2 linked regions of the Chlorobaculum tepidum TLS genome follow. Each later gene encodes a partner of the first gene's protein in a complex. Links are inferred from orthologs where the notes say so. Each region holds a gene or a part of one and is shown on either strand. Other genes may lie near its edges.

What was found.
Region 2: the proteins of AYT24_RS01695 (region 1) and uvrB are in contact, whole or in part, in a crystal structure (PDB 7EGT), measured with the Thermus thermophilus proteins. The link is inferred for Chlorobaculum tepidum TLS from one-to-one orthologs. Residues at the interface, in WP_096412145.1 of Thermus thermophilus: His654, Arg656, Phe657, Gln666, Asp668, Glu669, Lys680, Arg681, Leu682, Ser683, Lys685, Tyr686, Ala687; in WP_096411307.1 of Thermus thermophilus: Glu23, Leu25, Arg26, Asp27, Gly28, Glu29, Arg30, Phe31, Arg55, Glu326, Asp327, Phe328, Glu379, Ser382, Gln383, His398, Gly400, Arg401.

What each region holds. Positions count from the first base shown.
Region 1 is NC_002932.3:349,750-366,511, reverse strand. What follows is about bases 5,738-8,712. They hold AYT24_RS01695 (ATP-dependent helicase), read right to left. Parts: upstream 8,361-8,712; coding sequence 6,114-8,360; downstream 5,738-6,113. Other genes in these bases: AYT24_RS01690 (4a-hydroxytetrahydrobiopterin dehydratase), read right to left, coding at 8,487-8,712; AYT24_RS01700 (glycosyltransferase family protein), read right to left, coding at 5,738-5,839. Also shown: AYT24_RS01730 (NADP-dependent isocitrate dehydrogenase), read right to left, coding at 1-129; AYT24_RS01725 (enoyl-ACP reductase), read right to left, coding at 450-1,331; AYT24_RS01720 (ArsA family ATPase), read right to left, coding at 1,562-2,863; AYT24_RS10415 (hypothetical protein), read right to left, coding at 3,013-3,558; aat (leucyl/phenylalanyl-tRNA--protein transferase), read right to left, coding at 3,603-4,187; AYT24_RS01705 (nitroreductase family protein), read right to left, coding at 4,197-4,826; more of AYT24_RS01700, read right to left, coding at 4,790-5,737; more of AYT24_RS01690, read right to left, coding at 8,713-8,822; AYT24_RS01685 (alpha-amylase family glycosyl hydrolase), read left to right, coding at 9,068-10,519; AYT24_RS01680 (secondary thiamine-phosphate synthase enzyme YjbQ), read left to right, coding at 10,568-10,993; AYT24_RS10410 (hypothetical protein), read left to right, coding at 11,283-11,498; dxs (1-deoxy-D-xylulose-5-phosphate synthase), read left to right, coding at 11,558-13,492; AYT24_RS01670 (phosphatidylglycerophosphatase A family protein), read right to left, coding at 13,474-13,950; pgsA (CDP-diacylglycerol--glycerol-3-phosphate 3-phosphatidyltransferase), read right to left, coding at 13,955-14,551; AYT24_RS01660 (endonuclease MutS2), read right to left, coding at 14,675-16,762. UniProt on the Escherichia coli protein: A helicase with DNA-dependent ATPase activity. Unwinds DNA duplexes with 3'-5' polarity. Translocates on single-stranded DNA with 3'-5' polarity. Initiates unwinding more efficiently from a nicked substrate than double-stranded DNA.
Region 2 is NC_002932.3:1,451,394-1,458,218, forward strand. Bases 1-2,980 are described here. They hold uvrB (excinuclease ABC subunit UvrB), read right to left. Parts: upstream 2,528-2,980; coding sequence 473-2,527; downstream 1-472. Other genes in these bases: AYT24_RS06985 (RelA/SpoT family protein), read right to left, coding at 1-380; AYT24_RS06995 (M16 family metallopeptidase), read left to right, coding at 2,836-2,980. Outside these bases: more of AYT24_RS06995, read left to right, coding at 2,981-5,703; LPS export ABC transporter permease LptG, read left to right, coding at 5,716-6,825. UniProt on the Escherichia coli protein: The UvrABC repair system catalyzes the recognition and processing of DNA lesions. A damage recognition complex composed of 2 UvrA and 2 UvrB subunits scans DNA for abnormalities.

The sequences.
Region 1 (16,762 bases):
GATGTCCCTCATCTCGACATCAACGCCGGTGCCGCGGGTGAAGGCCTGGATGATCGGAAGCAGCGAGTAGGTCGCCAAAGCCGGAGCCTCGTCGGTCTTGGTGTAAATGATGGTTGATTTGCTTGCCATATCGTTGCTATTGAAGGTATTATGGTTATAAATGACTTCTGGGAAAAAGAAAACCTTACACACCGATCAGGAGTCGCATTACCCCCGGTCAGAAAAAAACTGCCATTGTATGCTCCCGAAAACACACCGGAATTGACTGACATACTGTCAATGCACGTATCGTGCCTAAAATAACAATCACCTCCTTAAATGGCAGTTCGACCGCAAAAAAGGTGAACCCTACCTACCTTCTAGCCCTGGTCAGCAAGGCCAAAGACGAATGGGTATGGAAGTGATGAAGGAAAACGGGAGGCCAGCGGAAGCCGGCGCTCCATCAATGCTTACCTTGATGAATGACGGCCTTCGAGTCCAACTCTTTCGGCAAGCTCCTTGTCATGAAGAGCCTCATGAGCAAGCTTGATCATAGGAATGGTTGCACCCATCGAGCTGTAACCGCCATCATGGAAAAGGTTCTGCATGGTCACCTTGCGCGTCAGATCGCTCAGGATCGTCATGGTGTACTCGGCGCACTCTTCAGCACTCGCGTTACCGAGCGGCGACATCAGTTCACTGTAATCATACATCTTCTCGAAACCGGGAATACCGCTGCCGGCTTTCGTGTAGGTCGGGCTCTGTGAAATCGTGTTGATCCGGATGCCACGGGGTGCCAGTCTCGGGCCGAAGCTGCGTGCAATCGATTCGAGCAGCGACTTAGCGTCGCCCATGTCCGAATAGGTCCAGTAGTTGCGCTGCGACGCGATGTATGAAAGCGCGACAATGCTTGCGCCGTCATTGAGCGCCTCGTTCTTCAGCGCATAGGCCACGAGCCGGTGGAACGAAATGCCGGAAACATCGAGCGTCCGCATGAACCACTCGTAGTTCAGTTCCTCGTAGGGCACCTGTTTGCGAATATTCTGGGACATGCCGATCGAATGCACAATAAAATCGACAGAACCCATGGTCTCCTTGAGTTCCCTGAAAGTATTATCTACCTCTTCGTTCTTGGACGCATCGCAGATCAGAATCGGTGCATTGCCGCAAAGCTCGGACAGCTCCTGCAGCTTGCCGAAGCGAATGGCTGTCGCGACATTGGAAAGGGCGACCTGTGCGCCTTCCCGGTAAGCATGAAGTGCAATCTGCCAACCGATGCTGCTTTCATCGAGCGGGCCAAAAACAATTCCTTTTTTCCCTTTCAAAAGACCATAGTGCGCTTTCTCGGGCATGATACAATCTGATTCTATTCAGAAAATAAGGGTAGCGGATACCCCTTTGATGATCGTTCAAAGCTGTCAAGATACAAGTTTCCGGTGAATTGTTAAACAGTTACCGGTAAAAATTGCATCCTGACGGAAAAGGCGATACAACACAAACTGTGGTACGGAAATCAACCTGCCACCAGTCAGGGCCGCGCCATCGGGAATGGCAAGAAGCGCGGAATCCGGTGGCACAGCTGTCAGATTTTCAGGCGGCGCATGGAGCGCAACTTGTCAAGAACGTTCTTGTTGACGTTCAGCTCCATCTCCTCCTTGTCAACCTTAACCTCCTTGAAGATCACCCTCAGTATGTTGTCTTCACGGACGAAGCGATCCATGTCGAGGCTGTAGAGCGCCCTTGGCAAGGTGATATTGCGCTGGGCGCGGTCAACCGTGACGATGATGTCGGTACCCATACGCTCGACCGAGACATCTGCGGCGTCCTTGAGGAACGGAATCCGGATGCAGAGCACCTCGCGGTTGTCAGAGGTCGCCTGATTCTTTTTGCTCTCGATCCAGAAGTTCTTGCCCGAATAGAAGGTCTTGTCGGGAGCCTCTTCGCCGAAGACGATCTGGCTGATGTCGTAGAGAGCGTCGGGGCCGATCGGCTCGGTGCGTTGCAGGTGGCAGCGGAAGACCGGCGTCGGATAGAAGGAGTTGTCGATCTCCATCAGGTACTTGCTGTGCAGATCGGCCCAGAACTCGAAGTACTCGCCCACGGTTCGCGAGGTCGGCAGAATCTTGTTGATGACGATGCCGTCGATATTGATACCGTAGAGGTGCACGAAAGTATAGGCGCGCTTGGTTTCGAGAATCGAGAGTTTCTCCGGGTTCAGCACCAGCCGGAAGGTGACCTCCGGGCTGAGAATGAACTCGTTGATGTCCTCCATCTGCTTGAGCAGCACGTTGACCTCGTTGAAGAAGTCGTCGTCGGGAATATTGTTGCCCGAGAGAGGACGCGCCAGCGAAGACATGCTCTTGTAGAGCTTGAAGAACTGCTTGCCCATGTTGCCGCCGATGATGATCTCCGGGTAGGCGAGCAGTCGAAGCGTGTTGCCGGTCGGCGAGGTATCGAGCACGATAGTGTCCCACTTGCCGGACTGCGATTCGTCGAGCAGACGGGAAAGCGCGAAGATTTCGTCAAGACCTGGCTGCGTGGTCAGCTCCGAAGCCATGCCGCTGTCAATGCCCTGATTCTTGTACGACGAAGAGACGAACTTCTGGAAGCCCGACATGTTTTTCTTCAGCTCGTAGATGGTATCGACTTCGAGACCGTACAGGTTCTTTTCGATCTTGAGCGGCTCGTTGCGGCCAATCTGCACGCCGAACACATCAGAGAGCGAGTGAGCCGGATCGGAGGACATGATGAGCACCCGTTTGCCTTGTCGTGCAAGGGCGACTGCCGTAGAGGACGAAATGGTGGTCTTGCCCGTTCCCCCTTTGCCGGAATAGATGATAATCCTTGGCGGAGACTGTTTTTCAGATAAATCTCTCGACGACATGCGGCACACTCCTTTGATACAGCCTGAAAAATGATCCCGATAAAACGAACTGTGAAGTTAGCACTTTTACAGCAACATTTTCAAAAGATCGCTAAATCATTTTGGAATAATGATATAAACAATTACAAGACAGAACAAACAGACTCGTTTCAGCGCCCATCTATCTTGCTGATCTTCTTAATGACTGCGTTGCCTTTCAGTGGCTTGTAAATCAGCACCATTGCAGGATGCCAATCCGTGCCAGGATAGACGGCCCTCGCGTTACAGAAAAATTCGTAGTTCACGCCTTCAACAATCTGCTTCCTGACAACAAGAGGCTCATAGCCCACCCCTGTAAGACCGGCCATAGTATCCCTGAATACTACCCGATCCGTGAATGAAAGCATTTCAAACTTCGACCAGACGCCTGGCTTTGAAATATCCTTGGAAACCGTCTTCCCGGATTCCGGACTGGTTGCCGCCTTTTTGGAAACTGCGGGTGATGAATCAGCCGCAAGCGATACGCCGCCAAAAAAGCTGCTTATTGCGAACACGATAAAGAAAGCCTGTAAAAATCTCTGTTTCATTGCCGTCGGCGTTTGTTTTATAGGTGAATGAACCATGACGCTTCTCGCATCCATCTCAAAATGCACCAAGAAGAATTGGTGCTTCGAAAACAGCGGTTGATCGAACGTTGAATAAAGGCCGCGTTTCAACCCGTTGTCAAATAGAAAAAGGTAGCTCTTTTCCCCTTTGCTTCTCAGACAAACGAAATCTTTTTTCCGAGAGCGCGCTCAAGCTGCACCATGTACTCTTCGTGGGGGATTTCAATCGCACCGAGACTCTCAAGGTGTGGGTTCATGATCTGCGCGTCGAGCAGGAGATAGCCTTTGCGTTTGAGATAGCCCACCAGCCAGGCAAAGGCGACTTTCGAGGCATCAGACCGAAAAAAGAACATCGACTCACCGAAAAAAGCCCCACCCATCGACAGACCGTACAGCCCTCCGGCAAGCTCGCCATCCTGCCAGCTCTCCACACTGTGCGCCACTCCGAGACGATGCAGCTTGAGAAACACCTTGATAATCTCCTCCGAAAGCCAGGTCTCCTGCCCGGTTGAACGAGGCTGCGAGCAGGCACGGATCACCTGTTCGAAAACTGAATTGATTTTGATGGTAAAACGCTTTTTGCCAATGACGCGCCGGAGGCTTCGCGACGGCCGGAAACTGTCGAGCGGCACCACCGCGCGCTGGTAGGGCTGGCACCAGCTCACCGTCCCCTCGCGAGAGTCGGCCATCGGGAAAAAGCCGTGCCTGTAGGCACGCAGAATATCCTCTACTTTTATCATGCTAAGGACTTACCCGCGTTCACGAAGCTGTTCCGCCGTCACCAGCAATTCATCGACCTGCCGCTTCGGCACATGGTGAATACCATGTTTGTCGCGCCAGTAGCGGATATCGTCTCCCGGTTTTATCTGGTCAATCACCACCGTTTCGGCGGGCTTGCCAAGCGCAATCACAAGAAGCACCGTCCATGCGTCGGGAATGCCAAGCGACGCCATGAGACGCTCACGGTCGATGGCGGCGACGATGCAGCCACCTAGCTCTTTCTCAGCCGCGCCAAGCATGATGGTCTGCGCCGCAATACCGCTGTCGCAGGCCGCGCCGGGCAAATCTTCGTTCCGGCACAGCATGACAAGGGCGGCGGCGGGACGCTCGCCCGGTTCAGGGCCAGGCCAATCTTCGAGATACCCGGCCCATTTCAGGCAGGGAAACACCTTGTCGGACATATCAGCACCTGTAACCGGCAAAAACCGCAACAGCTGCCTGTTGGCCGCGGACGGCGTGTAGCAGACCAGCTCAACCAGATCGCGAAGCGTTGCATCATTCACGGCGACATGTTCGTCGAACCGCCGGATGCTGCGACTCCGGGCCACCAGTTCCCTGAGCTTCATGATTTCGACTCCTCGCGACAGTGATCCTTCCATGCGGCATCGGTAAAGACGCGCAGATCGTTCCATCTGCCCGAAGCAATCCACTCGGCGATGTAATCGACCGTCCTCGAATAATTAAGCGGCTTGCCCGGCGGCATGGCGAACCACTCCTTGAGCACCTCGCCATCGAGCGTGTGCATCGACATGCCATAGCCGAGCTGCACCATTGCCAGCGCGTTAGACTCCTGCTCGATCTGGCCATCGAGCGGACGGAGCAGCATCTTCTTGCCGAGATGCAACGCCTCGCCCGGCAGCTCGAAGCCCGCGTTGCAAACCACCCCGGAGCACTCCATGAGGTCGCGCAGGAACCCCTCCCGCGAGTAGCCCCGAAAACAGAGATGACCATCGTCGCGATCCTCTTTGACCTTGCCGTAAATAAAAAAGCGGTACGCATCGAACGGACGGAGAAACGCATCAATGTCCTCGACCTCCTCGAACGGCAGATAAACCAGAATCTTCTGCGGATCCTCTTCTGGCCGAACGGCATCGTAGAGTGTTTGAGGAATAACCGGGGGAAAGATTGGCTGGTTGAAATGGTCCCAGTGCAATCCGGCGTTGTAGCGGGCCGGAGCGAAATTGAGCAGAGTGTACTTCTCGAAGAGATTACCGCGTGCGATGGGAATATGGAAGGGAAATGCGTACTGGTGACCAAACCCGACGCTCACGATCCCTTTGAACCGGGCAGCCATCGAAGTGACCGGCTCGAAATCGGTAATCACCAGATCGACACACGAAGTATCGAGCGACAGAACATCGGTCCAAAGACTGACAAAATCGAGCTGGAACATGGTCTCCATGTAGCTCATCTTGCCGCGGCGCGTCACCAGGGTGAAGCCCTTGAGCACCTTGTAGGGAGCAAACACCTCAATCTCACGAAGCTCTTCCTCCTTTCTGCCGCTGATGATGACCTGAACCTCATGCCCATCTTCCTTGAGCTTTCTGACCAGCTCCCTGCTTCTGCTGATATGGCCATTCCCTGTTCCCTGAACGCCGAAAAGGATCTTCATGCACTGCGTTTGTTTAATACCTTCCCGTTGCCAGTCAAAAGCCACGGGACTGGATGCCAACAGCTTAAAATTACAATTATTACGGAAATATAGAAGAAAGCAGCAACGGCGTAACACCGTTGCATCACAGATTGACCGGCGGCATGAGAAAAGCGGAGAAAAGGCATTGACGCTGTGGACGTAGCGGGTGAAGGATAAATCAACCGGCGTCGCTCCCGGATGCTGCGCCTTTGTCATGCTGAGCAGAGCGAAGCATCCCGTCAGGCAGCGTTCATCACACGATCTTCAGATTGGCGTACTGCACCATCAGCGTTTTTTCGCCGGCGGTGCGGAAGTTGATCTTGACCTTCTGCTTCGCCCCACTGCCCTGCACTTCGAGCACGGTGCCGGGGCCGAAGATAGCGTGCTGCACTCTGGTGCCCGGGCGGTACTCGCTTTTGGCCGCGCCGGTGGGACGCGCCGATCCGGCGGGTTTGACGGTCGGCACCTTTGCCGCCGGGCTGCCCCCCGGCTGAGGCCTCAGCGACGAGCCGAAGACCGGGCGTCCGGCCATCGCCGTCGCAGCGACCTTTTTCGGGCTTTCGGAGAGCTTGCGCCCCCCTTCGGTGACGATAATGTTGGGGTTGATTTCGTTGATGAAGGTCGAGCGCATGCACATCTGCGGCTGGCCATACATATAGCGGCTCTGCGCCCACGAGAGGAACAGCTTTTCGCGCGCTCGGGTGATCGCCACGTAGAAGAGCCGCCGCTCCTCCTCCAGTTCGCCCGGTTCGTAGCTGTTGAGCGGGAACAGCTTCTCCTCCATGCCGGTGACGAACACCACCGGAAATTCAAGACCCTTCGCCGCGTGCACCGTCATGAGCGAGACGTAGTTATCCGACTCCTGTGTTTCGTCGTAGTCCGAGGCGAGCGAGATGGTCGAGAGGAAGTCGCCGAGCGTGGCCGAATTGGGATTGTGGTCGGCAAAGTCGCGCGTCATCGAGAGCAGCTCCTGAAGGTTCTCGTGCCGCGCAAGCGCTTCGGGCGTGTTCTCCTCCTTCAAGAGCGAGAGCAGGCCGGTGGTCTCGTAGAGCATCGAAAGCACGTCGTAGGCGGTGCCCTCTTCGGCCTGCTTCCGCATCGCCTCGATGAGGTCAGTGAACTGCGTCAGCGCGTTGACGAGCCGCGCCTGGAAGCCCCCCTCACCCGCGCGCTTCACCGCTTCATAGAGCGAAATGTTCCGTTCCTCGGCGAACTCCTTGAGCTTGTTGATGCTCACGTCGCCAATCTTGCGCGGCGGAAAGTTGATGACCCGCAGAAGCGACTCGCTGTCACGGTCGTTCAGCACGAGCCGCATGTAGGCCACGGCATCCTTGATCTCCTTGCGCTTGTAGAACGACACGCTGCCGAAAATCTTGTACGGAATGCGGTTCTGGCGCATCATGTCCTCGATCACGCGCGACTGGGCGTTGGTGCGGTAAAACACCGCGAACGAGCGGTACTGCGCGCCCTTCGACAGCCGGATCGACTTGATGTGCTCGGCCACCTTTTCGGCCTCGCGCTTTTCGTTGAACGCTTCGATCAGCGTGATCGGCTCACCCATACCGGCGTTGGCCACCAGCTCCTTTTTGATCTGGTGCGTGTTGCGGCTGATGACGCTGTTGGCCGCGTCCAGAATCGTCTTGGTGCTGCGGTAGTTATCGACCAGCTTGAACACCTGCGCGTCGCCGTAATCGTCGTTGAAGTTGAGTATGTTCGAGATGTCCGCCCCGCGCCACGAGTAGATCGACTGCGCGTCGTCGCCAACGACGAAGATGTTCCGGTGCTTTTCGGCGATCATTTTGGCGACCAGGTACTGCACGCGGTTGGTGTCTTGGTACTCGTCGATGAGCAGGTACTTGAAATAGTCCTGCAACTGCTCCAGCACACGCGGCTGCTCGGTGAACAGCTCGATAGGCTTGATGAGCAGGTCGTCGAAATCGAGCGCGTTGTTCTCGCGCAGCTTGTGCACGTAGCGCTCATAGACCAGCGAAATCTTCTGCGACTGGTCGTCGATCGCCTTGCGATGGAACTCCGGTGGCAGGACGAAGCTGTTCTTGGCCTTGCTGATGGCCGAGTGCACGAGGTTCACCGGCAGCGTTTCGGGCGACAGGTTCAGCTCCTTCATGCACTGCTTGATGAGGCTCTTGCTGTCGTCGGCATCGAAAATCGAGAAGTTGCGATCGTAGCCGATCAGGTGGATGTAGCTGCGCAAAAGCCGCGCGAACACCGAGTGGAAGGTGCCGATCCAGAGGCTGGAGGCGCTGCCATATTCGAGGATGCTGTCGATACGCTGGCGCATCTCGCCCGCCGCCTTGTTGGTGAAGGTGAGGGCGAGAATGTTCTGGGGCAAAACCCCGACGTTGCGGATGAGGTGCGCGATGCGGTAGGTAATGACGCGAGTCTTGCCCGACCCCGCGCCCGCCAGTACCATCACGGGGCCTTCGGTAGCGAGCACGGCCTGTCGCTGAACATCGTTGAGTCCCTGGAGAAAATCTGTCAAAGCTTCTGGAAATAAAAGGTTAGCGGCCCACACTCCCGGCTGGGGATCGGCAAGCCATCACAAAGCTCAGAAGAATTTCGCACATCCGGACTCGAATACCAACGCTGACATTAGAAAAAAACGTCCTCAAACCAGCTTTTCGGTCTTCGTCGCCATGATGACGTCGTTCAGGTGGATGCCTCCGATGGCGTGCGTCCACCACGAGACGGTCACTTTGCCCCATTCGGTCAGAAGCGCCGGATGGTGCCCCTCGGCTTCGGCGAGCTGGCCAACCCGGTTGGTAAAGTCGAGCGCCGACTGGAAATCCTTAAACGTGAAAACCCTGACCAGTTTCGAGGTGCCGGAGTCATCGACCAGTGTCCACTCTGGCAGAGAGGAGAGTTGCCGCTGAAGCTCTTCCGAAGCCATCGGAGCTGCCGTCCCCTCGCAGGGCACGCAATGCTTGTTTTCGAGCTGTGTCATGATATGTTCTCCTGTCTTGTGTTCCGCAGACTAGGCCCAGATCGCCCCGCTGGTGATGTCACTGGAGTGCTGCATTGCCTTTGCGTAATTTTCAACCGCGCCATCCATCCCAGAGTTGCACGCGGGTCATGTCCGGAAACTGTAAAACCTCTGCTCGCGCCCTATCTTTTGCTATTTCCTTGCTATATTAGGCATCCGAAATTTCCGGCCTCGACACTGGCCGCCTCCGCTCAACTGGTACAGGCATGTTTCCTCTGGTTTATGAAATCAATACGCGAGTCTGGCTGAAAGAGATTTCGGCGAGGCTTGGGCACCCTATCACCCTTGAAGAGGTGCCCGATGAGGAGTTGCAGATTCTTCGCGACGGGAAGTTCACCCATGTCTGGCTCATGGGCGTGTGGAGACCGAGCCGCTACAGCGCGGCTATCGCGGCTTCGCATCGGGGGCTTCGCTCGGAGTTGCTCGATTATCTCAAGGATCTGCAAGCCGAGGATATTGTCAGCTCCCCCTACTCCATTCCGGCTTACGAAGTCAGCAAGGTCATCGGCGGTCAGGAGGCGCTCGTGGCGTTCCGCAAACGCCTGGCCGACATGGGCATCAAGCTGATCCTCGATTTCGTGCCGAACCACATGGCACTCGACAACCGCTGGCTGCCGGAGCATCCCGAATATTTCGTCACCATTTCGAGGCACGAGCAGTGCCACGATCCCTCATCCTGCTTCGAATACACCAAAGGCAAATATCTCGCGCACGGCAAAGACCCGTACTTCCCGCCCTGGACCGACACCCTGCAGCTCAACTACGCCAATCCGGCCACGCACGAAATGATGATCCACAACCTGTCGCACATCAGCGACCTGTGCGATGGCGTGCGCTGCGATGTGGCGATGCTGATCCTGAAGGATGTGTTCAACACCACCTGGCAGAATCTGGCCGGAAAGATGAGCGAGGAGTTCTGGCCGAAAGCGATCGAGGCGATCCGGCACAAGCACCCGAAGTTTCTCTTTCTTGCCGAATCGTACTGGAACCGCGAGTCGGAATTGCAGCAGCTGGGGTTCGATTTCACCTATGACAAACCGTTTTACGACTACCTCGGCGCCTCGCCGGTCAATGTGCCGAAACTCAAGGGCCACCTGCTCGCCGACTGGGAGTATCAGCAGAAGCTGTGCCGGTTCATCGAGAACCACGACGAGGTTCGCGCCTCGGAGCGCTTCGGCCCGAACCACGCGGTCGCGGCGCTGGTGATGCTCACCTCGCCCGGCATGAACCTGATCCACCAGGGGCAGATGCTCGGCTTGAAAAAGAAAATTCCCGTGCAGCTCATCCGCCATTCAAAAGAGCCTTCAGACAAGGCGCTTTTGCATCTGTACCTCAAACTGTTCGAATTCCGCCGTGAGGCCGTGATTCAGGAGGGGCATACCGAATGGCTCGAACTGAACACGAATGGCCAGTCGCTCTGTTTCGGCTACTGCCGGACGATTCCGGACGTTTACGCCTTCATTCTCGCCAACTTCTCGGCTACCGGCATCGACACGCAATTCAGCCATCCAGCGCTCGCGGGGCTTGGCGACTCGGCAATCACCGCCTTGTCAACCCGATTTCCGGAACATCCTCATGAACTTCATCTGCACGATTCGACCCTGAGCATCCGCCTCGCGCCCCACGAAGGAGTGCTGCTCATAGCCAAAAACAGCTGACGCAGTTCAACCGGCGTTTTTCACCACCACATTTTCGCACACGCATCCATGAACTACCATACCGCCACCATCACCTGCCAGACAACGCGGCCAATCGACATTATCGACATCACCGCCGATGTGCGTTCGGCGCTCGAAGAATCCGGTCTGCAACAGGGCACCGTCACGCTGCTCAGCCGCCACACCACGGCCTGCCTCAACATCAACGAGCGGGAGGAGCGGCTCATGCAAGACATGACCACCTGGCTGAAGCGCTTCATCCCGAAAGATGGCGACTGGCTGCACAACATCGAAACCATTGATGGCCGCGACAACGCCCACTCGCACCTGCTGGGACTTTTCATGAACAGCTCCGAAACGATTCCGTTCTCCGAAGGCCAGCTCATGCTCGGCAAATGGCAGTCGATCTTTTTCATTGAACTTGATGGTCCGCGCCCAAAACGCGAAGTGCTGGTGCATATCCAGGGGGAATAAAAGGGACGAAACCGCAGGGTCGCTCAGGATATGAAGAATTGGGCTGAAGCCCGGATTTTTTAGCAGATGCTTGACCCCGGACTAAAGTCCAGGGCAATTGTCACGGGCTTATTGACCAAGTCCCCTCTTCTCAACGAGCCGCTTTTCCATTCAGTCGGTTTTTTTAACCAGACGGACATTCGACCTCTTACATGTACCCTATTGCCCCGGTTTTCAAACCGGGGTTAATTTTCCCCCATCTCTCCACTCGGCTTCAGCCCAATATCTTGTGCAACCGATTATTTTGATCATGCGCAACATGGAACAAAATGTAGGGGCGAACCCTTGCGGTCGCCCCAGAACCATGTTGGCAGATCCCGGTTTGCCGACACGGTTGCGGATTCACCAGTCCAATCAGGCAACCACGGAGATGGGCTACGGAAAAAATCTCTTTATTTCATTTCTACCAAATCCCGATTTCGATCTCGATTCAGAACAAGGAAATCCCCCCATCCCGGAACGGTAGGCTGATCCGGGAGGTTAGAAAAAAAACGTACTTTCATCTGAACATCATCCCCCTAACCTATGGCAGACCTCGTCTCCGCTCCGGCTATGATTTCGCAGGCCTATCCACTGCTTTCGTCCATCCACTCTCCCGCCGACCTCAAGAAACTGAGTCTTCACGAACTCGAACTGGTGGCTGCCGAGTGCCGGAAAAAGGTGATCGAGCTGGTGTCGCAGAACGGGGGACACTTCGGTTCGAGCCTCGGAGTCGTGGAGCTGACCGTGGCGCTGCACTACGTCTACCAGAGCCCGACCGACCGGATCATCTGGGACGTGGGCCATCAAGCGTACGTGCACAAAATCCTCACCGGGCGGCTGGCGCAGATGGAGACCAACCGCCGCTACCACGGCCTGGCGGGCTTCCCGAAGCGCAGCGAAAGCCCGCACGACGCCTTCGGCACCGGCCACGCCTCGACCTCGATCTCGGCGGCGGCAGGACTGGCGGCAGCACGAGACCTTGCCGGACGAAAGGAGAAGGTAGTGGCGATCATCGGCGACGGCAGCCTGACAGGCGGCATGGCCTTCGAGGCGATGAACCATCTCGGCGATACGAAGTCCGACGTACTGGTCATCCTCAACGACAACCAGATGGCGATTTCGCCAAGCACCGGAGGCTTGAAGAACTATCTGGTCAACCTCACCCTGAACAAAACCTACAACCGCTTGCGCAAGTTTGTATGGGACAGCCTCTCCCTGCTGCACAACGAAATAGGCGAAACAGCCAAAACCGCCGTGCACCGCATCGAGGATGGCATCAAGGCCGCCTTCACGCCCGGCGCGTATTTCGAGGCGCTCGGTTTCCGCTACTTCGGCCCCATCGACGGCCACAACATGGAGCAGCTCATCAAGGCGCTCCGCGAAATGCGCCAGCTCCACCACCCCAAGCTGCTACACGTCATTACCACCAAGGGCAAGGGGTTCAAGCCCGCCGAGGAGAACCAGCCCAAGTGGCACGCCAGTGTTGGAGGCTTTGACATCGAGACAGGCAAGAACGTCAAGGCTCCCGGCAAACCGGCCAAGCCGAAGTATCAGGAGGTGTTCGGCGAAGCGCTGGTCGAGCTGGCGCTGAAAGACCCGACCATCACGGCGATCACGGCAGCCATGCCGAGCGGCACCTCGCTCGACCTGTTCCAGCAGGCTATTCCGTCGAGATGCTTCGACGTGGGCATCGCCGAGCAGCACGCTGTCACCTTCGCAGCAGGACTCGCCTGCGGCGGCTTCAAACCGGTATTCGCCGTTTATTCCACCTTTTTGCAACGCGCCTACGACCAGCTCATCCACGACGTGGCGCTGCAAAACCTGCACGTGGTGTTCGCCATCGACCGCGCTGGCCTGGTCGGCGAGGATGGCCCGACCCACCATGGCGCGTTCGACCTGTCGTACCTCAACGTCGTGCCGAATTTGACCATCATGGCCCCCGGCGACGAACAGGAGCTGCGAAACATGCTCTACACGGCACTGTACGATATCAAAGGCCCGGTGGCGATCCGCTATCCTCGAGGCAGCGGCAGCGGCGCGACGCTGCACAAGGAGTTCACGCCTGTTCCGGTCGGCAGGGGGCGAATTCTGCGGGATGGCAAATCGGTGGCGCTGCTTGGCATCGGCACCATGAGCAACCGCGCGCTCGAAACCGCTGCACTGCTTGAAGCGGCAGGCCTCGATCCGCTGGTGTGCGACATGCGCTTCCTCAAGCCGCTCGACACCGAGATAATCGACATGGCGGCATCACGCTGTACGCACATCGTCACCATCGAGGAGAACAGCATCATCGGCGGCTTCGGCAGCAACGTGGTCAACTATCTGCACCACGCCCATCCCGGAATCAAATGCATTTCGTTCGGCCTGCCCGATGCCTTCGTCACCCACGGCAGCATGGATGAGCTGTACCGTGAAGTCGGCCTCGACGCCGAAAGTCTGTCGGGAAAGATTCTGGAGTTTTACAAGGATAAGCCGTAAGGCAGCATCGGAAGGGCAAGCATCACGAGACGAAGTAACAGGTTGGCCAGAATTCCGGCCAGCACGTCGTCGGCCATGATGCCCCAGCCGCCGGGGAGGTGCTGGGCACGATCGACAATGCCCGGCTTGAGTACGTCGAAGAGCCGGAAGAAGATGAACGCAAGCAACACGGCAAGCGGTGAAAATGGAATGGCAAACAGCGAAATCCATTGCCCGGCAACCTCGTCGATCACCGCCTGCGAAGGATCCTCACCATACTCCTTTTCCATGGCCCCGCCAGCCCACACGCCAAGCACAATCGAAAGCGCGATCAGCAAAGCGAGCAACGGCAATTCACGAATTGTAGGGATATAAAGATAGAGCAGCGCGGCGGCTCCGCTGGCGAAGGTGCCCGGCGCAAACGGCACATACCCAATACCAAAGGCGCTCCCGAAGATTCTGCCGAGCCATTGCCGCATGGCTTCAGCGCCCTCCCGCAGAATTCCGGAAGATGAGGCGCCTGTTGCTGATGAGGTAGGAAACCCCAGTCCAGACCGTAAACAGCGTAATGGCGAACATCGCGTAACCAAGCCAGGGCGAATGGAGAATCACCTCCATGAAAGCCGCCATCTTCGGGCCGAAAAAGCTCTTCTCCTTCAGCAGGATGAAAAGCATGATAACATAGGCGAACAGGTTCTGCGCGAAGGTTTTGTACTTGGCCTCCTTGCTGGTCACCACAGGATGGTCGATGTGCTCCGCATAGACGCGCAGCCCCGTCACCACGATGTCACGGGCAGCCACGAGCAACACCATCCAGAGCGCCAGATAGCCTTCCCATACATAGAAAAGAAATGCCGTAGTGATGAGCAACTTGTCGGCCAGCGGATCAAGAAACGCTCCGAGCCGCGTCACCTCGCCGTACTTACGGGCGTGGTAGCCATCGTAAATATCGGTGAGAGAAGCCGTTACGAAGACAATGACCCCCAACAGCCTGTACCACGCGCTATCCTGCATGAGCAGCAGCACGAAAACCGGCACGAGAATGATTCTCAGAATGGTAAGCTGATTGGAAAAAGTCATGTTGATGATGAAATTGAAGTCGATGCCTCCTCAATCCGAACGTTCGCAAGGGCAAAAGATACTTCATCCTGCACATTTTGTCAAAGCTGACTGAAATACGCCGGGCGAATGAGTTGATCGCACTCAGCGCATCTCGACCACGGTCACGCCCGCACCGCCCTCCTGCCAGTCGCCAAGGCGGAAGCTTTTGACGCGCGAGTGCTGCTTGAGAAACTCTGCCGTACGCAGCCGCAACGCGCCGGAACCTTTGCCGTGAACAATGGTTCCGAAGGGCATCCGGTGCACCGCCAGCGCGTCGATGAAACGCCCGATCTCGGCAATCGCTTCGTCACCAGTGAGGCCGCGCAGGTCGAGCCGCGTCGATTCGAGCGTTGACGATTTGACCGACCAGCTCTTGCCCGCCGCCGCGCCCGTCGCCGCCTCTTTTTGCAGCTTCTTCGCACCGGCACGGGAAATCTTCTTCAGCCCGCGCAACGCCGTGGTAAGCCGGAAGTTGCCGCATTGCACCACCGCCGAGTCGCCCTGGATCGACTCCACCTCGCCGGTGGTGTTGGTGTCGCCAATCCGAACCGTGTCGCCGGGGCGGATGCTCAGGTCGGCCTGCGGCGCGACCTCGCGCTCGACCTGCTCCCCCTTCACCGCCAACTCGCGCTTCATTCCGGCCAGCTTCGTCCGCGCCTTGTGCAGCGTCGCATCGTCGCCGGGATGTTCCTTCACCTCGCGCACGAGATCGCGAATCTCCTTGCGCGCCTGTTCGAGCTGGCGGTCGAGATCGCGATACCCCCTGCTCTTCAGCTCCTGCATTTTTTTGCGCAGTTCGGCCCGCTGCAAGGTCAAGGCCGAGCGAATCGATTCGGCTTCGAGCCGCTCGCGCCTCAGCTCCCTCTCCAGCTCGCGGTTGCTCGCCGCAGACTTCCGGAAATCCTCGATCATCTCCTCCAAGCCGGTATGACCGGTCGTCAAAAAGCCTGTTGCGCGGTTGACGATCTCATCCGAAAAGCCCATGCGCCGCATCATCGCAAAGGCGAAGCTGTTGCCCGGCACGCCTTTAAGGAAGCGAAAGGTCGGCGCGAGGCCGTGCCGGTCGAACTCCATCGCGCCGTTGACGACCCCTTCGCGCCGGTGGGCGTAAAGCTTCAGCTCGCCGAGATGGGTGGTGACGATGGTCTTGACGCCGCGTTCAAGCAGCTCCTCAATCACCGCGCGGGCGATGGCGCTCCCCTCCTCGACGTCGGTGCCGGAGCAGAGTTCGTCGATCAAAACGAGGCTGTCGGGCTGCGCGTGGTCAAGGATGTCGCGGATCGCCGAGAGGTGCGAGCTGAAGGTCGAGAGATCGTTTTCGATCGACTGCTCGTCGCCGATTTCGATGAAGATGCTGTTGAAAAGCGGGAACTCCGAACTCTCGCTGCACGGCACGAGATAGCCGTGGCGCAACATGCAGACCAGCAGCCCGACGGTCTTCATCGCCACCGACTTGCCGCCCGCGTTCGGCCCCGAAATCACCAGCACCTGTTCGTTTTCGTCAAGCTCCATGTCGAGCGGAAAGACTTTCTCCTTCGAGAAACCGTGCGAAATGAAGAGCCACGGATGGTAGCCCTTGACGATCTTCAGCCGCCGCCCCGCCGAGATTTTCGGCAGCATCGAACCGGTCTCGACGGCGAGCCGCGCCCGTGCGTAAAGCGAGTCGAACGCCGCCATGATTCGCTCGTTATGGCGCACATTCTCCAGCTCCTGCCGCACGCCGTCGGAGAGCGCCTTGAGAATGCGCTCGATCTCGCGCCGCTCGGCGATTTCGAGTTCCTGGATGCGATTGCTGATTTCGAGCGTTTCGGCGGGTTCGACGAACACCGTCTGGCCGGTCTGTGAGTAGTCCTGGATGTAGCCGGGCAGCCGGTGCTTGTTCTCGACCCGAAGCGGCAGCACCTGCCGACCGTTTTTCAGCGCCACGGTCTCCTCCATCAGCCACCCTTCGTTCTGGCAGCGGCGCAGGATGCGCTCCATTTTGCGGCGCAATCCGTCGCGCGCCTCGCCGAGTTTTTTGCGGATTTCGTAGAGCGCGTCGCTTGCCGTATCGCGCACCACAGCCCGCTCGTCGATGGCCTGCGAAATCGAATACTGGATGCTCTTTTCGAGCCAGATGCGGATGGTGAATTCGTTCAGTGCCGGGAATCGCTCGCGGCTGGTAAACATGAACTTGCGAAGCTGCGCGGA
Region 2 (6,825 bases), 1.1 Mb from region 1 along the record:
CCTTCGGCCTCGGTGGTTTCGCGGTTGACCATGATTTCGGAAATCTTGGTCAGCCCCTCCACGATGTCAGCCACTTCGGCACCCAGCTCGGCGGAAATATCCTCATAGGTGTAACCGCTATCCTCGATGACGTCATGCAGCAGCGCCGCCGCAACAGAGACGCCGTCAAGCGGCAGTTCGGTCACCAGCAGCTTGGCGACCTCGACCGGATGGTAGAAAAACGGCTCCCCGGATGCGCGTTTTTCACCCTCATGAGCCCGGTAGCACATGAAAAATGCACGCTGGATGAGCGACTCGTCGTAGTTCTTGAGGTTCGCCCGGCAAAGCCGCAATATTTCGTGCAGTTTGGAATAATGTTCCTGTTCTATCTGGGCCAGCATGGAGGTAAGCCTCTCCGTAATAAAGAGTTGTTATCGCCTGATTTTCTATACTATTATTATGATATGAAATCGAGGCTTCAGGTCAATACTTTTTACTCTGTCATCTGCTCGATTCGCTCTTGAAGCATCAGAATTTCGTCACGCAGGTAGGCCGCTTTTTCGTAATCGGTCTGTTCGGCAGCCTTCTGCATCTCAGCGTTCATCTCCGCCACCATCAGCATCACATCGCTGCGGCTCATGCTGTCGAGCACACCGCGCAGCTCGAGTTCAGGGCGCTTCTGCAATCCGAGACGCTTGCGGCGATAACGCTCTTCGGCGTCCGCCACGCTGGTGGTGTTGAGCACCTGATCGACCGACTTGATGATGGAACGCGGCTCGATGCCGTGCTTTTCGTTGTACTCCCGCTGGATGCGGCGGCGGCGCTCGGTTTCATCGAGCACCTCGCGCATCGAATCGGTGATCTTGTCGGCGTAAAAAAGCACCAGCCCCTCGACGTTTCGCGCCGCACGTCCGGCGATCTGCATGAGCGATGTTGCGTCACGCAAAAACCCCTCCTTGTCGGCGTCGAGAATCGCCACCAGCGCCACCTCCGGCAGGTCGAGCCCCTCACGCAGCAGGTTGACGCCGACCAGCACTTCGATGTCGCCTGCGCGTAGTTCGCGCAGAATCTGCATCCGTTCGAGGCTCTTGATTTCGGAGTGCAGATACTGCGAGCGCAGACCCAGCTTGCGAAAGTAGGCGTGCAGGTCTTCGGACATGCGCTTGGTCAGCGTCAGCACCAGCGACTTCTGCCCCTTGGCGATGCGCTCCCGGATTCGCGCCAGCAGGTGATCGATCTGGCCGGCAACGGGGTGCACCTCGATTTGCGGATCGAGCAGGCCTGTGGGGCGGATGAGCTGCTCGACCACCACGCCGCCGGAGCGCATCAGCTCGTGGGCGGAGGGGGTTGCCGAAACGCAGATCACCTGCGGCACCATCTCCTCGAACTCCTCAAAGCGCAGAGGACGGTTGTCGAGCGCCGAGGGCAGCCGGAAACCGTGCTCAACGAGCACCGTCTTGCGCGACCGGTCGCCGCCATACATGCCGCGAATCTGCGGCAGAGTAACGTGGGACTCATCGACCACAACGAGAAAGTCTTCCGGGAAGTAGTCAAGCAGGCACCACGGTCGCTCGCCCGGCTTGCGTCCGGCAATGTGGCGGGCGTAGTTCTCGATGCCGGAGCAGTAACCAAGCTCCTTCATCATTTCGAGATCGTAGCGCGTGCGCTCTTCAAGCCGCTGCGCCTCGACCAGCTTCTCTTCGGCGCGAAGGGCGTTCAGCCGCTCCGCCAGCTCGTTCTCGATGGCGAGCATCGCCACCTCCAGCTTTTCGCTGTCGGCCACGAACTGACGCGCCGGATAGATGAAGGCGTACTCATCGCGCCCGATGATCTCGCCGCTCTTGGGGTCGAAGGTGTGGATGGAGTCGATCTCGCTGCCGAAAAATTCGATGCGCAGCGCCAGCTCTTCGTGACCCGGCACCAGGTCGATCACGTCGCCGCGCACGCGGAAGCGCCCCGGCGAGAGATCGACGTCGTCACGGAAATAGTGCAGCGCCACCAGCCTTTGCAGAAACTCGTCGCGATCCAGCTCCATGCCCTGCCGCAGCTCGACGATCTGCGCCATCCAGTCCTCCGGTGAACCGAGACCGTAGATGCAGCTCACCGAGCTGACCACGATCACGTCGTTCCGCCCACTGAGCAACGCGCTGGTCGCCCGCAGCCGGAGCCGCTCGATTTCGTCGTTGATCTTGAGGTCCTTGGCAATGTACTTGTCCAACGACGGGATATACGCCTCTGGCTGGTAAAAATCGTAGTAGCTGATGAAGTATTCCACCGCGTTGTGCGGAAAGAACTGCTTCAGCTCGCCATAAAGCTGCGCAGCAAGGGTCTTGTTGTGGCTCAGCACGAGCGTCGGACGGTTGACCTGGGCGATGACGTTCGAGACCGTGAAGGTCTTGCCCGATCCGGTCACGCCGAGCAGCGTCTGCCATCGGTCGCCTCGCAGCACCCCATCGGTCAGCGCCTTGATGGCCGAGGGCTGATCCCCCGTCGGCCCGTACGGACTTTCAAGTTTGAACTCTCCTCCCCGATGCACAACATTCCGCATAGACAACTCTCGATGATAACGATGACAAATACCTCACAAAGAACTAATAACGCCTGCTTATAGTTCTTCAAGCCTCAGACACGATGTGTCAAGACCGGTTCGGCCGACGGTTTTTTCCCGTCACTTTGCCGGATTTTTCGTAATGTAGGGTTTTGTTTGAACCGGAATGAGCGGCTGGAACCATGATCGGGCTGATCTTTCTATGACCACGATGAAGAACTATGTCCAACGGCTCATTACTGAAATCAACGGGCAGAGTGCTCGCCTTCTGGCTGGCGCTGCTCCATCTCATATCCTGTAGATCAACCATGACAGAAACCAAGACGAACCAGAACGAAAGTTATCCATACACCACCGTCCCCGGCGACGCGCTTCAAACGCGGATTTACACGCTGAAAAACGGCCTCACGGTCTATATGAGTCCCTACCACGACGAGCCGCGAATCTACACCTCCATCGCCGTGCGGGCGGGCAGCAAGAACGACCCCGCCGAGACCACCGGCCTGGCGCACTACCTCGAACACATGCTCTTCAAGGGCACCGATTCGATCGGCTCGATCGACTACGCGAAAGAGCATACGGAGCTTGAAAAAATCATCGAGCTGTACGAACAGTACCGCGCCACGAGCGATCCGGAGCACCGCGCGGCGATCTACCGCGACATAGACAGCATCTCGAACGTGGCGGCGCAGTTCACCGTGCCGAACGAGTACGACAAACTGCTCAACTCCATCGGCGCGAAGGGCACCAACGCTTACACCTGGGTCGAGCAGACAGTCTACATCAACGATATTCCATCCAACGAACTCGACCGCTGGCTGACCATTGAGGCCGAGCGCTTCCGCAATCCGGTGATGCGCCTCTTCCACACCGAGCTGGAAACGGTCTACGAAGAGAAGAACATGACGATGGACAGCGACAGCCGCAAGCTCTGGGAGGAGCTGTTCAAGGGGCTGTTCACCAAGCACACCTACGGCACGCAGACCACCATCGGCAAGGCGGAGCACCTCAAGAAGCCGTCGATCAAGAACGTCATCGACTACTACCGCTCCTGGTACGTGCCGAACAACATGGCCCTCTGCATCGCGGGCGACTTCGATCCCGACGCGACGATCCGCCTGATCGACGAGAAGTTCTCGAAGCTCGAACCCAAGCCGGTGCCAGAGTTCCATCCGCCGGTCGAACCCGAGATCACCAGGCCGGTCGTCAAAACCGTCACCGGCCCGGAGGCGGAGGAGCTGGTGCTCGGCTTCCGCTTCGGCGGAGCAGATTCGGATGATGCCGACATGCTGACACTGATCGACAAGATTCTCTTCAACCAGACCGCAGGCCTGATCGACCTGAACCTCAACCAGCAGCAGAAGGTGCTCGAAGGCGGCTCGATGCTGGTACTGATGAAGGACTACTCGGTCCACATCCTCAGCGCCAAGCCGCGCGACGGCCAGAGCCTCGACGAGGTGAAGGCGCTCCTGCTCGAACAGCTCGATCTCGTCAAAAAAGGCGAGTTCCCCGACTGGCTGGTGACAGCGGTCATCAACGATCTCAAGCTCGAAGAGCTGAAAGCGTTCGAGTCGAACCGTGGCCGCTCGGAGGCATTCGTTGACACCTTCGTCTGGGGAATGGACTGGGCGCGGCAGGTCAACCGCTTCAAGCGGCTCGAAAAGATCACGAAGGCAGAGATCGTCGAGTTCGCGAAACAGCACTACGCTCAGAACTACGTCGCCGTCTACAAAAAACACGGCCAGCGCAAAAGCGAGGCCAAAATCCAGAAGCCGCCAATCACGCCGATCAAAGTCAATCGCGACCGCTCGTCGGTGTTCGCCAAAAACCTGCTCGCGAAAAAGAGCAGCAAGGTGCAACCCGTGTTCGTCGATTTCAAAAAGGACATCGGCTACTACGACATCACACCGGAGATCAGCCTCAACTATGTGCCGAACCGGGAGAACGAGCTGTATAGCCTCTACTTCATGTTCGACGCGGGATCGAACCTGAACCGCAAGATCGACACGGCGCTCGACTACCTGTCGTACCTCGGCACCTCACGCCTTTCGCCCGCGGAGTTCAGCCAGGAGCTGTATCGCCTCGGCGCACAGTTCACGGTGCAGACTTCAGATAATTACGTTTACCTCAAGCTCTCCGGCCTTAAGGAGAACTTCCCGCAGGCCATCTCTCTGCTCGACGAGCTGCTCCGTGACGCGCAGCCCGACGCTCCGGCGCTCGAAAAGCTCAAGGAGGGCATCCGCAAGGAGCGTGCTGACGAGAAGCTCTCAAAGCGTAAAATCCTCTTCGAGGCGATGGTCAATTACGGTAAATACGGCCCGAAGTCGCCCTTCACCAACGTCCTGAGTGACGAAGAGATCGACAAACTGACGCCTGAAGAGCTGCTTGGCGAAATCAAACACTTCATGAACTACCGCCACCGGGTGCTCTACTACGGCCCGGATTCGCCGGAAACGCTGATGACGGAATTGCGCACCATGCACCACTTTGGTCAGTCGTTCCAGCCGGTGCCCGTGACCGATCCATTCGAGGAACTCAAGACCGCGAAAAACCACGTCTATGTGGTCGATTACGACATGACCCAGGCCGAAATCATCATGCTCTCGCGAGGCGCGGTATACGACGCCTCGAAGGTGCCGCTCGTCACACTCTTCAACGAATACTACGGTGGCGGCATGTCGTCGGTGGTCTTCCAGGAGATGCGCGAGGCCAAGGCGCTTGCCTACTCAGTCTTTTCGGTCTACCGCCTGCCGAAGGAGAAGGATCGCCACAGCTACGTGTTCAGCTACATCGGCACGCAGGCAGACAAGCTGCCCGAGGCGCTCGACGGATTCAACGAGCTGATGCAGAAGCTGCCCGAATCGCCAGAGCTGTTCGCCTCGGCCAAGGCGGGTATCGACCAGAAGATCCGCACCGAGCGAATCACCAAGGGAGATGTACTCTTCGCCCTCGAAGAGGCGCGACGCCTCGGCCTCGACCACGACATCCGGCAGGATGTGTTCCGCGAAGTGCCCGGCATGAGTTTCAGCGACATCGAGCAGTTCCACGAAACGCGCTTCCGTAACAAGCCACAGATCATGCTGGTGCTCGGCAAGAAAGAGCAACTCGATCTGGAGACACTTCGCAAATATGGCGACATCAGCTTCCTGACGCTCAGGGAGATTTTCGGCTACTGAGGGGCAAACCCGATGAACGACGGCAAAGCGACACCGGGCGAGGCGGGCTGCCGGGAGAATCAACTCCTGAAGCTGCCTGGCTTCGGCAATTTCACGATCATCGATCGCTACATCGCCCGCCAGTTTCTGACGATCTTCCTGTTTGCCCTCGCGAGCTTCGCCGCGCTCTTTATCCTGATCAATCTGGTCGAAAATCTCGACCGGTTTTTGGACCGGCACATTTCGTTCGGCAGGATTCTCATCTACTACCTTAGCGGCCTGCCGGACACCTTCCTTTTGACATCGCCTCTCAGCGTGTTGCTCGCATCACTCTTCGTCACCGGCAAGCTCTCGATGCAGAGTGAGCTGCCTGCACTGAAATCGGCGGGCATGAGCCTGTCGCGCCTGATGAAACCGTTTCTTTTGGTGACGATGGCGATCGCGGCACTCAACACGATCAACTCTTGCTTCATCGCTCCGGCGATGTACGACTGGTCGAAAGGATTCGAAAAACGCTACCTGAAAAAACAACAGGATAACGGCGAAGAACCGCTGCACATCCGGGAATCGAACAACCGAATCCTGACCGTTGCCAAGATCGGTCCCGACAAGAAAAGCGCGACGACCGTCTCGCTCGAAACGTTCAACGGAAGCCAGATCGTCTCGCGTATCGACGCCGACTCGCTCCGGATCATCACCCGTCACAAGTACTGGATTTTCTACAACACGAAACAGCGCACCTTCTCGAAAGGCGCCGAAACCCTCGTGACCAGAGCGGGCGCGGACACCCTGAAGCTCTCGCTGGCACCCAATACGTTCAAGATGATCGACACCGACCCGGACGAAATGAACATCGTGCAGCACATCGATTTCATCTGGCAAAAAGCGCGCTCGGGACTGCCAGGACTCGAACGGGCGACGGTCAAGCTGCACACCAAGCTCGCCCTGCCGCTGGCCAGCATGATCATCGTGCTGATCGGCGTACCGCTCTCCTCGAAAAAAAAACGTAGCGGCCTGGCGGTGGAGATTTCCATCAGCCTGCTCATCGGGCTTCTCTATCTCGGTATGCTCAAAACAATCGGCAGCCTCGGCTACGACGGTCTGTTAAACCCGGTGCTCGCAGCGTGGCTGCCCGATATTCTC